Regions from separate parts of the Synechococcus sp. WH 8016 genome, predicted to be linked through region 2. Evidence: predicted binding sites of a transcription regulator. Region 2 holds the regulator's gene; the other holds the start of a gene.

Region 1 (7,373 bases), on a different contig from region 2:
GCATCAATGGCGGCAGGCGTGGTGCCCCAATCTTCATGCAGTTTGAGACCGCATGCTCCCGCGCGTACTTGCTCCTCTAAAGCTTCTGAGGTGCTGGCGTTTCCTTTCCCGAAGAACCCCAGGTTTACGGGTAGGCCCTCAGCGGCCTGCAGCATGCGGCCTATATGAAACGCACCAGGCGTGCACGTGGTGGCATTGGTTCCTGTGGCTGGTCCAGTGCCGCCCCCCATCAAGGTGGTCACACCGCTGGCCAGGGCCGTTTCGATCTGTTGGGGGCAGATGAAATGGATATGGGTGTCAATCCCACCAGCGGTGAGGATGTGTCCTTCACCAGCAATCGCTTCGGTGCCGGGGCCGATCACGATGGTGACGCCTTCCTGGATGTCGGGGTTGCCGGCTTTGCCGATCCCGACAATGCGGCCATCCTTTAGGCCGATATCGGCCTTGACGATGCCCCACCAATCAAGAATGAGGGCATTGGTAATTACGGTGTCAACGGCTCCTCCAGCCCGGGAGGTTTGGGATTGGCCCATCCCATCGCGAATCACTTTTCCGCCACCGAATTTCACCTCATCGCCGTAGGTGGTGAAATCTTTTTCCACTTCGAGGATGAGGTCGGTGTCCGCTAAGCGAATGCGGTCTCCGGTGGTTGGCCCATAGGTTTCGGCGTAGGCCTGGCGGGAAATGCGATAGGGCATGAATCAGGCGTCGAGGGGTCCGTTGATGTGTCCGTTGAAGCCGACCACGCGGCGTGCTCCAGCAAACGGGATCAAATTCACGTCGCGGTGATCACCTGGTTCGAAGCGAATGGCCGTACCGGCTGGAATATCAAGCCTTTGGCCGCGTGCAGCGTCACGGTCAAAGATCAGAGCAGCATTGGCTTCTTGGAAATGGAAGTGGGACCCCACCTGGACGGGGCGGTCACCGCTGTTGGCAACGCTGAGGGTTGTGACCTCTCTGTTGGCGTTGAGTTCCAGTTCGCCGGGTTCCGGTATCAATTCACCGGGGATGAGGGGTGCCATCAAAAAAAGCCTTAGCGAATGGGGTCATGCAGGGTCACGAGTTTGGTTCCATCGGGAAATACCGCCTCGATTTGGACTTCATCCACCAACTCTGGAATGCCCTCCATCACCTGGTCGCGGCTCAGCCAAGTGCTGCCTTCCTGCATCAGGTCGGCCACAGTTTTCCCATCGCGTGCGCCTTCTAAAACCAAGAAGCTGAGCCATGCCACGGCTTCAGGGTGGTTGAGTTTGAGGCCACGCTGGAGTCGACGTTCTGCCAAGAGCGCAGCCGTGACAATGAGAAGTTTGTCTTTTTCCTGGGGGCTGAGGTGCATGGTGACCTTGCACTCTTTCTAGTTTCTATCTCCCTGGGCCAGCGGAATGTTCAAATTGAACGCTTAGGCCTTCAATGGATGTTCTTGTAAGGGCCAGACCCTGGGAATCTGCGGAGGAGCCAGGTCTCGAGCTCGACGGGTGCGAGCCCAAATTCTGCTGAACCAAAAACGGGCATCACGGCTTGAGAAGCCGCTGTAGCGGGCGATCAGCCCCTGGGGGAGAACGCCGCAATGCATCTGGCCTTCGAGATCCTCTCGATCTTGCCGAACGTCATCGATGAGGGTGTTGATCGTTTCTGTAGGAAGAGGGAAGGGTGCCGCCCAAACCAGGGTGCCGAAGACGGGTTGTTGATTGAGTCCATGGATTCCCTTCAGCGCTGCGTCGCTGATTTCGAGTCTGTCAACAAGTTCCCAGCGCTGACCTTCAGGCGTTTGGCGTTGGATCTGAACGCCTGATCTCCAGCACCCCCGCCCCAAGGTTTCGTTTGCGGCAGTGCGCCCGAGACGCACAATTTCTGCGCTGAGAAAGGATCCATCCATCGGCAAGGTGACGCTGAGGTTTTGCTCAAACAGAGCGTCGGCGTAGAGCACAAGCTCTTGGGGTAGCCACTCCAAATCGCTCTCTGCATCCAGCTCTGCCACCACCTGTTGGCGGGCCCATGCACCTCGGGGATGGCGTTGGCTGCGACCGACGGATCCATACACCTTTTGCGCGGCCACGCTGGTGATCAGGCAGCGACTGTTCGATTTCAAGCTGAGGTTGATGCTCAATTGATCTCCCCCCACGAGACCGCCAGCGGTGTGAAGCAGTGGCAGCTCGCAGCGCCCGTTCTTCCCCCGCCCGGCGCGCATTAACTTAAGGGGCGCGGTGCAGCCCCCCTGAAATTGACTGCCGCTGCGGCCTTCAGCAAACAGCAGGTTGCAGGTGCCGTGCCATGGGTCAAGTCGATGCATCTACGCACGCTCGACGCCAACTCTGCTTAGCTCTGTAGCAAGCACTACCAAATAAAAGTGTGCTGTTTGGGCAGTCTTTGTTGTGTGATCTCTTTGGCTGTCTGAACCCTTGGATGTTGGCTTGATCGTGTTGGACCATCGCCTCTTGTCTGAGGAGCCATTGCCGGACGCCACCCCGGCGGCCATGGAGTTGCCGCTGAGTGCGGATCAGCGCACGGTGCTGCGCGGACGTCGTCGCACAGTGTGTGGTCGAGACGTGTTGTTGCAGCTGCCGCGTGAGCGCCCGTTAACACCAGGTGATCGCCTCACCGATGCGCATCATCAGGTGCATGTGCTGGTGACTGCGGCTCCTGAGGAGTTGTTGCGAGTGGAGGCAGCAACGCCGCTTGCATTGCTTGAAGCTGCTTATCACCTAGGAAATCGTCATGTGGCTCTTGAGTTGCATGAGCATGAGCTGTTGTTGCTCAACGACTCCGTCCTCGCCACCATGCTTAACGGTCGCGGATTGAAGGTGACACGGTGTTGCCGTCCCTTCATGCCAGAAGGCGGTGCTTACATCGGCCATCAGCACGCATGACATCGCTTGCATTGCTGCAGTTGGTGAGTCCTGCCTTGCCCGTTGGCGCTTTTAGCTATTCCGAGGGTCTTGAAGTTTTGATCCAGAATGGTTCATTGATTGATGAATTAGATCTCCAACATTGGATTGAAGCGGAGCTTCAAAGGGGTGCCCTGAGGTTGGAGGCTGCGGCGTTAAATCCATTGCGCGTCCAGCTTCAACACTGGGAGCAAGAAAGGTCAGAGATGCCCAGCGAGTTGATGTCTTTGGATGGGTGGTTGTTGGCTTTGAGGGAGTCGGCTGAGGTGCGTGCCCAGCAAGGACAGATGGGCGGTTCTTTGCTGCAATTGATGGTTGATCTTGGACATCCATTGCCTCAGCCGGTGGTGCTGGCTTGGCCGGCGGCCTGGGCTTGGGCTGCTTTGTCGTTGAAGATTTCTGAGTTGGAGATGGTGGAGGGTTATCTCTACGGTTGGGTTGCGAATCAGCTCAGTGCAGCGGTTCGCTTGGTGCCGCTGGGTCCCACTACGGCTCAACGGATCCAGCAGCAGCTGTTGCCGATGATTCGTGAACAGGCATCTGTTTTGAAAGATCAAGACCCGTACACCCTTTGGTGTGGTGGTGCTGGTGCGGGGTTGGCCCAGTTGGCGCATGCTGAGTTGTATTCACGTTTGTTCCGGAGCTGATGAGCAGCAAACTCAGGCTTGGCATCGCCGGGCCGGTGGGCTCAGGCAAGACAGCGCTCGTGGAAGCGCTGTGCAGGAGATTGCGCAACCGCCTGCAATTGGCGGTTGTGACCAATGACATTTACACCCAAGAGGATGCCCAATTCCTGACGCGTTCAGGTGCCTTAGAGCCTGAGCGCATCCGTGGGGTTGAAACCGGAGGGTGCCCGCATACGGCGATTCGAGAAGACTGCTCCATCAACCGAGCGGCTGTGGGTGAACTGGAATGTCAGTTCCCAGGGCTTGATTTGGTGATGGTGGAGAGCGGAGGTGACAATCTTGCGGCCAGTTTTAGCCCCGAATTAGTCGACCTTTGTATTTATGTGATTGATGTAGCGGCTGGGGACAAGATTCCTCGCAAAGGCGGTCCTGGCATTACACGATCCGATTTATTGGTGATTAACAAGATTGATCTGGCTCCCCTTGTTGGTGCTGACTTAGCCGTGATGGAACAGGACACGTTGAGGATGCGGCGGGATCGACCCTGGTGCTTTACCAACCTTCGAAATGGGGAAGGACTCGATCTTGTGGAAGCCTTTGTGTTGCAACAGATACCAAATTGACGCGTATTTGGTCTGCCGATTGGCAAATAGTCTTTGTTGATACAGGAGCTTCTTTCTTCAGATCGGTACCTTTCGAACTCCGGCGTTGAAACGTCGTTCCTCTTGTTTTGATACTCATGAGTTCATCATTGTCCAAGCGTCTCTTTGCCGGCATGGCCGCAGCGTCGCTGGGTCTGGCCGTCACAGCTTGTGGTGGTGGCGATGAGAAAGCCTCCAACGTTGAGTTTGACGACAGCGTTACCGTTGGCATTCTTCACTCTCTGACTGGCACGATGGCCATCTCTGAGTCCACCTTGGTGGATACAGAAAAAATGGCCATTGATGAAATTAATGCTGCCGGTGGTGTTGAGGTAGATGGTAAGAAGTACAAAATTGATTACATCGTTGAAGACGGTGCCTCCGATTGGCCCACGTTTGCTGAGAAGTCCAAAAAACTCATCGATCAGGACAAAGTTCCTGTTGTGTTCGGCGGTTGGACCTCTGCTAGCCGTAAGGCAATGCTTCCGGTGTACGAATCGAAAGATGCTTTCCTCTATTACCCGATTCAGTACGAAGGCCAAGAGTGTTCGAAAAATATCTTCTATACCGGCGCGACTCCTAACCAGCAGTCTGAGCCAGCGACCAGCTTTATGTTCGAGAAGTCGCCAGCTGCAGGCAAGCCCTTCTATTTAGTGGGATCTGACTACGTGTTCCCTCGTACGTCTAACACCATCACGAAGGAGCAGGTGAAGTCTCTGGGTGGAGAAGTTGTTGGTGAAGATTATTTGCCTCTTGGCAATACAGAAGTTGCTCCGATCATTGCCAAGATTAAAAAGGCTTTGCCTGATGGCGGTGTGATTATCAACACCCTCAATGGTGACCAAAATGTTGCTTTCTTCAAGCAAATTCAGGATGCCGGAATTACTCCTGAAAATGGTTATTATGTGATGAGCTATTCCATTGCTGAAGAAGAAATCAGCACAATTGGACCCGAGTTCCTTGAAGGTCATTACGGCGCTTGGAACTACATGATGTCCATTGATACGCCGGCATCCAAGAAGTTTGCTGCTGACTTCAAGGCCAAGTATGGAGCTGACCGTGTTGTCGCTGACCCTCAAGAGTCTGCATACAATATGGTGTACCTCTGGAAGATGGCTGTTGAAAAAGCCGGTACTTTTGATGACGACAAAGTACGTGAAGCCCTGATTGGTATCAAGTTCGATGCTCCTCAAGGCCCAATTGAGGTTCGTCCTAACCATCACATCTCTCAAATCGTTCGGATCGGAGCGATTACTGCAGATGGTCAGTTCGAAATCGTAGAAGAGTCGGACAGCCCAATTGATCCTCAGACTTGGAACCAGTTTGAGCCCACATCGAAGGGCTTTGCTTGCGATTGGTCTGATCCCAGTAAGGGAGAGAAGTACAAGCTCTGATCATGAATAGCTCCATCGACTGATGGCTTGCTTTTGGAGGGGTCCCTTGGGGGCTCCTCTTTTCATTTTTTTCGCTTACTAGACACCCCCCGTGCAACTGCTTTTCGAAAGTTTGTTCAACGGTGTGGCCATCGGCTCTGTGTTGCTGATGGCCGCCCTTGGACTGGCCATTGTGTTTGGCTTGATGGGTGTGATTAATCTCGCTCACGGCGAATTAATTATGCTTGGTGCCTATACCACCTATGTGGTACAGCTCATTTTCAAACTTCCCCTTCTTGCGCCTATTTACAACGCCTACGTATTGGTTGCTATTCCATGCGCCTTCGTTGTGAGTGGTGTTGTTGGTATTTTGCTTGAACGCACAGTAATACGACGTCTATATGGGAGTCCACTGGAGACTCTGCTTGCTACGTGGGGTGTCAGTTTGATTCTCCAGCAGTTTGTGCGCAGCGTTCCGCTTGCCTATGCGGCAGGAATGGTTGTGTTTCTAGTGCTCGGATTCAGTGTTCCGTTGTTTCTTCCGAAGACCTTATTGGAGGGTCGTCAATCTCGGTTTGTGCGACTAGGTGGTTGGGCTGTTTCTGCTTTCATTGGTGTGTTATTTGCGGGTGGATTGGCCTCGCAAATTAGCCGTATTGCTAAGGCAACATCCCGCAATGTGGATGTCACCGCTCCGAAGTGGATGCGCGGTGGTCTCGAATGGATGGATCTCACGTTTCCTGTCCCACGCCTTGTGATCATTGTGATGACGTTGATCGCCGTTGTTGGGGTGATCTGGTTCCTCAACCGCAGTGTTTGGGGTATTCGGATTAGGGCAGTCACGCAGAATCGTTCGATGAGCGATTGCCTCGGCATTCCGACTGACACCGTTGACGTCCTTACCTTTGGGATCGGTTCTGGTTTGGCGGGGGTGGCTGGCGTTGCTGTGTCGTTGTTGGGTTCGGTGGGTCCCAACGTTGGAACCTCTTACATCGTGGGCTGTTTCATGGTGGTGGTGCTCGGTGGTGTTGGCAATCTTCTCGGCACCGTGTTGGCTTCCTTTGCGATTGGCTTATTAACCGATCTAATTGGAGCAGGTCGCCTGCTCACGATTTGGCCAGACATGCCTGAGCCACTGGCTGGCGGGGTTGAATTTTTTGCGACTACGAGCATGGCTCAGGTGATGGCTTTTGCCCTGATTGTGGTTTTCCTTCAGTTCCGTCCTGCAGGCCTGTTTCCGCAAAAAGGCCGAATGGTTGAGGCTTGATCAGATGTTTCGTTCGTTTCAACAGCGCACCTGGCTCTCGGTCACTCTTTGGGTGGTGATCATCGCGGTAATCGTTGCTGCTCCATCGGTTCTGCCTGTGTTCCGCCTTAACCTTTTGGGTCGGTTTTTATCTCTAGCGATCGTGGCGCTTGGGATTGATTTGATTTGGGGCTTTACCGGTCTTCTCAGCCTCGGGCAGGGAATTTTCTTTGCTCTTGGAGGTTATGCCGCTGCGATGTATCTCCAACTCAGGAGTTCTATTGATATGCCCAACTCCATTCCTGAATTTTTCAGTCTGTATGGGGTTGATCGGTTGCCATTGTTCTGGGAGCCTTTTCGCTCGCCTCTCTTTACGCTCATCGCAATTTGGCTGATCCCTGCTTTGCTTGCAGCTGTGTTAGGGAATTTAGTGTTCCGTAATCGAATTAAGGGTGTTTATTTTTCGATTCTGACCCAAGCCGCTCTCTTGGTTTTTTTCAATTTCTTCAATGGACAGCAAAAGCTAATTAATGGCACCAACGGTTTGAAAACAGATGTCACTGTGCTGTTTGGTCAGCTCGAGTTGGGATCGCCAGAGATGC
Region 2 (7,373 bases):
AGTGCGATCAGCCCAGGGTGACGGACTCAGCGATCAGGCCGTTGAAATTGAGTTGCTCAATGCCGGTCCAGCGCGCCAGCGATGGTTGCCGGGGAGCGATTGGACGCTGAGCGGCGTCGAGTTGAACGAGCGAAAGACGGTCTGGGAAGTTCAACCTGGTCAGCTCATCAGCTTGGTTTTGGAGCGCGTTCAATCCTCGTGATCATCAAACGGATCGTCGAGGTTTTTGGATGGCGGTCCAAAGGCGGTGTAGACCCCCAACCCTGTTAACCCAAGCAGGGCCGCCAGCACCGCAATCGCCACTGACATGGCCGGGGACGAACTTTCCATCACAACTCTCCACAGGATCGACGCCTTTACGGGTCGTAGCCCCTACAGTATCGAGACTTAATTCCACCCGAGACTTCAGCGCTGCCATGGCTCAACGCACCCGTCTGGGAGATTTGCTCCGCCCCCTTAATTCGGAATACGGCAAGGTTGTCCCTGGTTGGGGAACAACACCAGTGATGGGCATCTTTATGGCCCTCTTCCTTGTGTTCTTGCTGATCATTCTCCAGCTGTACAACAAGTCGCTGATCCTCGAAGGAATCAATGTCAACTGGAACGGCTTGGGCCTCGGCTGATCTCAGCGAATGAATGTTTTCGGCATTGGCCTGCCAGAGATGGCCGTCATCGCGGCGGTCGCTCTTTTGGTGTTTGGCCCTAAACGGCTTCCCGAGTTCGGTCGCACCTTGGGAAAAACTTTGAAGGGTTTTCAATCGGCCTCCAAAGAGTTTGAGCGCGAAATTAATAAGGCCATGGCCGACCCTGAACCTGTGGCAGATCAGGCGAAAGCGGTTGATCAGGCAACAGTTTTAGAGGCATCCGTAGAGGCCGCTGTTACGCCTGCGGTTGCGCCAAAATCAGAGCCGACACCCCCCTCCGATTGATTTGATGAATCGCGGTGATCTCCGCTTGGTGGTGGGGTTGGGGAATCCAGGCAATCGTTATGCCAACACCCGTCATAACGTGGGCTTCATGGCCTTGGAGCGGCTGGTCTCTCGCGAGGGTGGTGCTTTTCGTTCGACGCCCAAGCTCCAAGGTCAGCTTGCTGATCTGGGCTCGGGAGAGCGGCGATTGCGCTTGTTGATGCCCCAAACGTTCATGAACGACAGCGGCCGCTCGATTCGGGCTGCGCTCGATTGGTTCGGGTTTGAGCTCCATCAGCTATTGGTGCTCGTGGACGATATGGATCTGCCGCTTGGTCGTTTGCGTTTACGCGCCCGCGGCTCTGCTGGTGGCCACAACGGCCTGAAAAGCACCATCCAGCATCTCGGCACCCAGGATTTTGCGCGTCTGCGGATAGGCATCGGTGCACCCGGGCAAAATCCCAGTGAGCGCAAGGCGCGAACGGTGTCGCACGTCCTGGGAAGTTTCAGTCGTGAGGAGGAGCCCCTGCTCGACAAGGTGCTGGTGGAGGTGGTCGATGGTTTGGAGCGGATTCAGCGGCAAGGTCTCGACCTCGCCGGCAATCACATCAATGGGCTTCAGTTGGCTCCCACCAACCCTGAGGCGTGATGGCAGCGCTCCCCGTTACCACCGCCCACTTACGGGTTCAACGCCAGAGTTTTGCAGATCAATGTTTGGAGGGAGACGTCCAGGCCGGAGGCTTCAATTGGCAGTTCAGCTGGTTTTTTGATCGTGGCGAGTTGAGTGTGGAGCCGTCCTTGGGGCGCGCGTTGATTCAAGACGCGCTGCTTCGCTTTCTTGTGAAATCTGACTATGACCTGGAACCGGGAGGGGACTACACCTTCACCGTGAGAGCCCGGTTCTGAGGGGATCGGGACCCGGCCATTGCAATGGTCGATCGAGATAGTCCTCGAGGATGACGAGCGCGGCGATGGCATCAAGATCGCCCGATGGGATGCGTAGGCCTTTGGGAAGCAAGCGTTTCCAGCCCCGTGCCGGCCATAACTGCCAGTAACGCTCTCTGGCTCGAAGGGTGGTTCCCGTTTCGTCGACGACGCGGATCGGCAGGCTTGCAGGCAGTTGTTGTTGCCAGATCATGCTGCTGGTGCCATCCCCGATCACCAGTTCAGCAATCTGGGCGGTGTCCCCCTGAGCGTCCGCCATCCAGACGCGAAGCTGATCAAGGACTTGAGCGCTGGGGGTCACCATCCCTTGAAGCACGGTGTTCGTGGCGGTGTCTGCGAGGAGCAATCCGCATTTGCTTCGGCCAGGATCCATGGCGACAACGCGAGTCATCGGCTGAGACGCAGCTGGATGGCGATGGGATCTGCTGTTTCGCTGCGGCGTAACGCCACCGCTTCCAGCCCCGCGAGTCCTCCGTTGCGGTCGATCAGCTCTTGGCCAAGCGCATTGATGGCATTGCCATCAAACTGCAATCCCTTGCTGAGAGAACCGCGTCTTTGCACCTCGGCCAATGTGGAGGCGAGGAGAAGGTTCAGCCGATTGCGTACGGCTTCAGGGTCGCGTTCATTGCTCGCCAGGGTGGTGCGTGCCAAGACCTCACCCTCCCTGGTCACCGTGACATTGGGAAGCACTTCAGGGAAGGCGTAGACAACGGTTTCGCCCAGCAGCACATTGGCGGCTGAACGGATGTTCACAACCCAGGTGCCAGGTTTGCGAATCGTTTGTTCCAAGCGCTTGATGTCAGGCCTCGGAACCAGCAGGATCTGACGCTTTGCCGGTTGGCCAGGCAGGACCTGTTGATAGGCCTGAAGATTGGCGTCTCGGAGCAACTGATCGATCACCGTTTTTGCCTGATCGGGGCGTTCGAGTTTCAGGGTCACGGTGGCAAGCGGCTGCCCGCTGCTGATGGCGACGTTGCCGCGCCGCAGCGCGAGGAGCGTGTCTTCCAGTTGATTGAGTTCTTTCTCGCCATCGCGAATTTGCGTGCGCACGGCAGAGAGTTCCTGTTCGGTGCGTTGGATCTCGATATCTTTGGCATCTACGTCTTGGCTCAAGCGCTGTCGCTCCGCTTCCAAGGATCGGGTTTGTTCCTGGAGGGGCTTGAGGGTGCGACGCAGTTCTGCCGCGCGTTCTTGGGCCGTTGTGAGCTCCTTGCTAGCTTGCTCCTGAGCGCTTTTGCTGGTTTTGAGATCGGCGCGACTGCTCCTTAATTTGGCTTCGAGAGCATTCAGTTCAAACAGCCCGACCCTGAGTTGCCGACTGACCAAGAGCAGGAGTCCAAGGGAAAGCGCACTAATTAGACTGCCGGTCAACACCGTGATCACCACGGCTGTGCGCTTGGGACGCAGTCCAAGCAAGCTCAGCCGAGCTTTCCCCACGCGAGAGCCAAGGCGGTCCCCCAGGGTTGAGAGCACGCCTCCAAGCACAAGCAGGGCGAGAAGTAGAAACCAGCCGGTCACGGAAAATGAAGGATCAGAGTTCGGATGGGAGCTCCATCTTCACCTGCATGGTCAGCTGAACCGCTTGGCGAGAGCGATTGGATCGAGAACAGTGATCTTTTTGCGATCGATATCGACAAGGCTCGATGACTTGAGGTCCCCCAGGAGACGCGTGATCGTGACGCGTGTGGACCCGATCGCCTCGGCAATGGCTTGGTGAGAAAGGCGTAAATCGATGGTGATCCCCCGTTGACCAGGCACACCGAAATCTCGACAAAGCACCAGCAGAAAGCTCACCAGCCGAGATGACATGTCTCGATGGGTGAGGGTTTCGATCATCGTTTCAGTCTGGAGAATCCTGCTGGACAGCCCCTGCAACAACAGCAATCCCACACTGGTGTCGTCTTCAATGGCCTGCCGCACGGATGTGGCTGGAGCCGTCACCATCTCCACCCTTGTGAAAGCGATTGAGTGATAAAAGCGATCGGAGCGGTGACCTGTCAGCAACGACAGAACGCCAAACAAACTGTTTTCTCGCAACAGGGCAACAGTGATTTCCTCGCCGGATTCATAAACCCTGGAGAGGCGGACGGCACCTCGACGAATCAGATAAACCTTTTCAGCGGGGTCGCCGGGGAAAAAGATGGTTTTCCCGCGCTCCACCATCTCGGTATTAGCACCATCGAGACCACGAATGACATCTTGAAGGGTGCGGGTGGCTGGAGCCGTGGGAGTTCCGAAATTCGAGCCCACCGGGCGGATGGTGGGAGGGGCGTATCGGCTGAAGCCGCGGCTGACTTCGGCCATGGTTTCTACTCGTGTATTGGGATGTTATGGATCAGCACCCCCTGTTCATGTAGCAAGGAACACGAAACCCCGCATTTTCACCTAGTGGAAAGAGCCGAATTCTGATCCTGCATGATTTGCTTGAGCCCAGGCTCGGCAAGGTCCAGTAGGTCATTGAGCTGGTGACGACTAAAGGGAGCGCCTTCCGCCGTTCCCTGCAGCTCCAGCAGATGCCCCTCTCCGTTCATCACGACATTGAGATCCACATCGGCTTGGCTGTCTTCGCTGTAGTCGAGATCGAGCAGGGGGCGATTGTGAATCACACCCACGGAGACGGCTGCCACCTGGGATTGGACAGGGTTGCTGGTGAGGACCCCTTGTTGAACCAGTCGCTCACAGGCCCGCTGAAGGGCGACCCAAGATCCGCTGATCGCGGCGGTGCGGGTGCCCGCGTCCGCCTGAATCACATCACAATCGATTTTCAACGTGTTTTCGCCGAGAGCCTGCATGTCGATGGCTGCGCGCAGGCTGCGGCCAATCAGACGCTGAATCTCCTGGGTGCGTCCGCTCAGTTTGAGGAGTTCACGGTTCTGTCGCTCTGGAGTGGATCCAGGCAGGAGTCGGTATTCGGCACTGAGCCACCCCTGGCCTTGATCTTTGCGCCAGCGAGGCACGCCTTCTTGATGACAAACGCTGCAAAGAACGGCGGTGCGTCCGCTGTGGATGATCACTGAACTCAGGGCAAATCCCATCGGATCCCAGCTGATCGAGAAGGGGCGAAGCTCGCCCGGCTGACGTCCGTCATTGCGAGAGGTGCCAGTCATGAGCCCACGGTGCGGAGATGCTTTGAGCCTGCCAGGTGGCTAGGCACACCATGGATGGTGTCAAAACACTTGTGTCTTGGACTTTCACCGCTAGATTCATCCACATCCGGATTTGCCGGACATCGGCGAATGTGATGACCGTCAGCCTCAGCCCTACCCATCATTCCCGTGAGTCGCGGACTGTTGACCACAGGACTCTCGAGCAAGCAGGACTCAGGCGACTCCCCTCCGTGGAGGTTCGTCCACCGCTGCATTTGGTGGCTCCGGAAGGTCAGCTTCAGGTGCATACCGCCTCCTTTCGGGGGAGTTTTTCTGGTGTTCTGAGCCAGGCGCTGCGCACGGCAGGCCTGGGGAGCCATGTCTTAATTGCTCAGTTTCTTAAGGGTGGAGTGGGCCAAGGCCCTCAAAGCAGCCTCACCCTCTGCGATCGGCTGAGATGGTTGCGCCCTTCCGTGACGGAATGTCTCTCAGATGCTGCTGATAGCCGCGATGACGAGGTCAAAGAGGCGGTTCAGGCGGTTTGGCAGATCTGCAAAACCCATCTTTTAGAAGGCACGTTGGATCAACTCGTGTTGGATGAGATTGGCTTGGCAATCGAGCTGGGCTATCTGAGTCATGAGGATGTCTTGTCGGTGTTGGAGCAACGGCCATCCGCCATGGATGTGATTGTGACGGGGCCCGCGATCCCTGCAGAGATGATGGAGATGGCTGATCAAGTGACGGAATTGCGTCGAGGTTTTTAATGCTGAAGAACGATCGCTGGATTACGGATCAAGCAGATGCAGGCATGCTTGAACCTTTTCAAAATGGATTGGTACGCCACTTGGATCCGGATCAACGCCAAGGTCCGGTCCTGAGTTTTGGCTGCTCGTCCTACGGCTACGACCTAAGGCTCTCGCCAAAGGAGTTTTTGATCTTTCGCCACGTCCCAGGCACGATCATGAATCCCAAGCGATTCAACCCTGACAACCTTGAATCAACGCCTCTTCATCATGATGAGGATGGCGACTATTTCATCCTTCCAGCCCATTCGTATGGCTTGGGTGTGGCCCTTGAAAAAATGCGCGTGCCACCCAATATCACGGTGATTTGCCTTGGTAAGAGTACGTATGCCCGTTTAGGCATCATTGTGAATACAACTCCGGCTGAGGCTGGATGGGAGGGACATCTCACCTTGGAGTTTAGTAATAGTTCTGGCGCTGATTGTCGGATTTATGCCAATGAAGGGATCTGTCAGTTGTTGTTTTTCGAGGGTGATCCTTGTGAAACCACCTATAGCGACCGGCAAGGGAAATATCAGCATCAGCCAGAGCGGGTAACGCTGGCCAAGGTCTGAATGAATGGTTGTTAGGGAGCAAGCCTGGCTTTATGCAGTCTTGTTTTTTCGTACCAATCGGCAAATTCCGGCGTCCAAGCTTTGAGATGGGGCCACATCAAATCGCAGAGTTCGCGGATTTCTTGCTGGGCATCAAGCTTGGCGCGTAGGTCCATGAAATGCAGGAAGGCCCTGAGCGTAAAGCTCACCACAAAATGTTGCCGGTAATCGAAGGGGAGGATGCCGCGGGCATGTTCTTCCGCAAACCCAGCCTGAAGCAATTCCTGATAGCGAGCGGCACTGATTTTGCAGTGGTTTAAATCTTTTTGCCGCTCAGCTTCGCTGTAGAGATATTTTTTGCCTTTTCGGTCGCTGTACTCGCCGACGGGGCGCAAATAAAACACTTCTTCGAGATCGAGTTCTCCGAGGGCAGCCCTGCAGATGCGATCGCCTGTGTAACGCATGGATTGAACATCAAAACTGACGCCCACCCGGTGCGTTCGTGCCTGTTGCATCACGGAATGGGGAAACCAGCCCACGTTCAGCACAATCTGGGCATGCTCCATCGGTCCGTAATGGCCCCGCTCTCCAGCCAGGAGGCGTTTGACGCAAATTTCGCCAGCTTTGGTTTCATCGGGCCATTGCGCGCGATCGGCTGCCACAAAGCCCTCGCTGTAGTCCTGGTGCATTCCCACGTACACGCACTGTTGCGGATTCGGGGTTGCGGCGATCAGGTCAACTCGAAAACGAGAGTCCATGGGGGTCGTCTGCGATGAACTGTTCATGCTTTGTCTAGCTGTGGCTGCGGGGGCCTGGGCTTGAAACCGTCTCCGCAGGGGGCACGCTGCTGGTGGAACCAACGCCAGCCAGCGCAGGCAACGGCGAATTGTCGATCAAGGCAACCGCCAATGCTTCCAACTCGTCTGCTGTTCGCGCCCCAAGCGAACGGCCGCGCATCACAGCGTCGGCTGAAAATAAATTGAGCTGTGGAATCCCTGTGACGTCATACAGGTTGATCAAATCGAGCCAGCGTGGATTATCGATATTCACCAAAACCACATCCAACTGATCGGCGTGTTTTTGTTCCGTCTGAAGCAT

Evidence for each region. Region 2 encodes NtcA, which controls nitrogen genes in cyanobacteria. Its sites were predicted from a motif close to GTANCNNNNGNTAC; they were not measured.
Region 1: the regulator NtcA is predicted to act here: its motif matches at 2,325-2,338, upstream of SYN8016DRAFT_RS09775 (urease accessory protein UreD).

The regions. Positions count from the first base shown of each region.
Region 1 is NZ_AGIK01000003.1:244,425-251,797, reverse strand. Features, by position in the region: gene ureC (urease subunit alpha) at 1-698, opposite strand, end outside; gene SYN8016DRAFT_RS09785 (urease subunit beta) at 702-1,022, opposite strand; gene SYN8016DRAFT_RS09780 (urease subunit gamma) at 1,034-1,336, opposite strand; gene SYN8016DRAFT_RS09775 (urease accessory protein UreD) at 1,400-2,290, opposite strand; gene ureE (urease accessory protein UreE) at 2,400-2,867, shown strand; gene SYN8016DRAFT_RS09765 (urease accessory protein UreF) at 2,864-3,532, shown strand; gene ureG (urease accessory protein UreG) at 3,532-4,134, shown strand; gene urtA (urea ABC transporter substrate-binding protein) at 4,251-5,546, shown strand; gene SYN8016DRAFT_RS09750 (branched-chain amino acid ABC transporter permease) at 5,638-6,792, shown strand; gene urtC (urea ABC transporter permease subunit UrtC) at 6,797-7,373, shown strand, end outside.
Region 2 is NZ_AGIK01000002.1:54,448-61,820, reverse strand. Features, by position in the region: gene SYN8016DRAFT_RS07195 (alpha-mannosidase) at 1-202, shown strand, start outside; gene psbN (photosystem II reaction center protein PsbN) at 190-330, opposite strand; gene psbH (photosystem II reaction center phosphoprotein PsbH) at 417-623, shown strand; gene SYN8016DRAFT_RS07180 (TatA/E family twin arginine-targeting protein translocase) at 633-929, shown strand; gene pth (aminoacyl-tRNA hydrolase) at 934-1,557, shown strand; gene SYN8016DRAFT_RS07170 (DUF3146 family protein) at 1,557-1,814, shown strand; gene SYN8016DRAFT_RS07165 (hypothetical protein) at 1,792-2,244, opposite strand; gene SYN8016DRAFT_RS07160 (DUF3084 domain-containing protein) at 2,241-3,371, opposite strand; gene ntcA (global nitrogen regulator NtcA) at 3,423-4,157, opposite strand; gene rph (ribonuclease PH) at 4,235-4,960, opposite strand; gene SYN8016DRAFT_RS07145 (cob(I)yrinic acid a,c-diamide adenosyltransferase) at 5,095-5,703, shown strand; gene dcd (dCTP deaminase) at 5,703-6,296, shown strand; gene thyX (FAD-dependent thymidylate synthase) at 6,308-7,033, opposite strand; gene SYN8016DRAFT_RS07130 (thioredoxin domain-containing protein) at 7,068-7,373, opposite strand, start outside.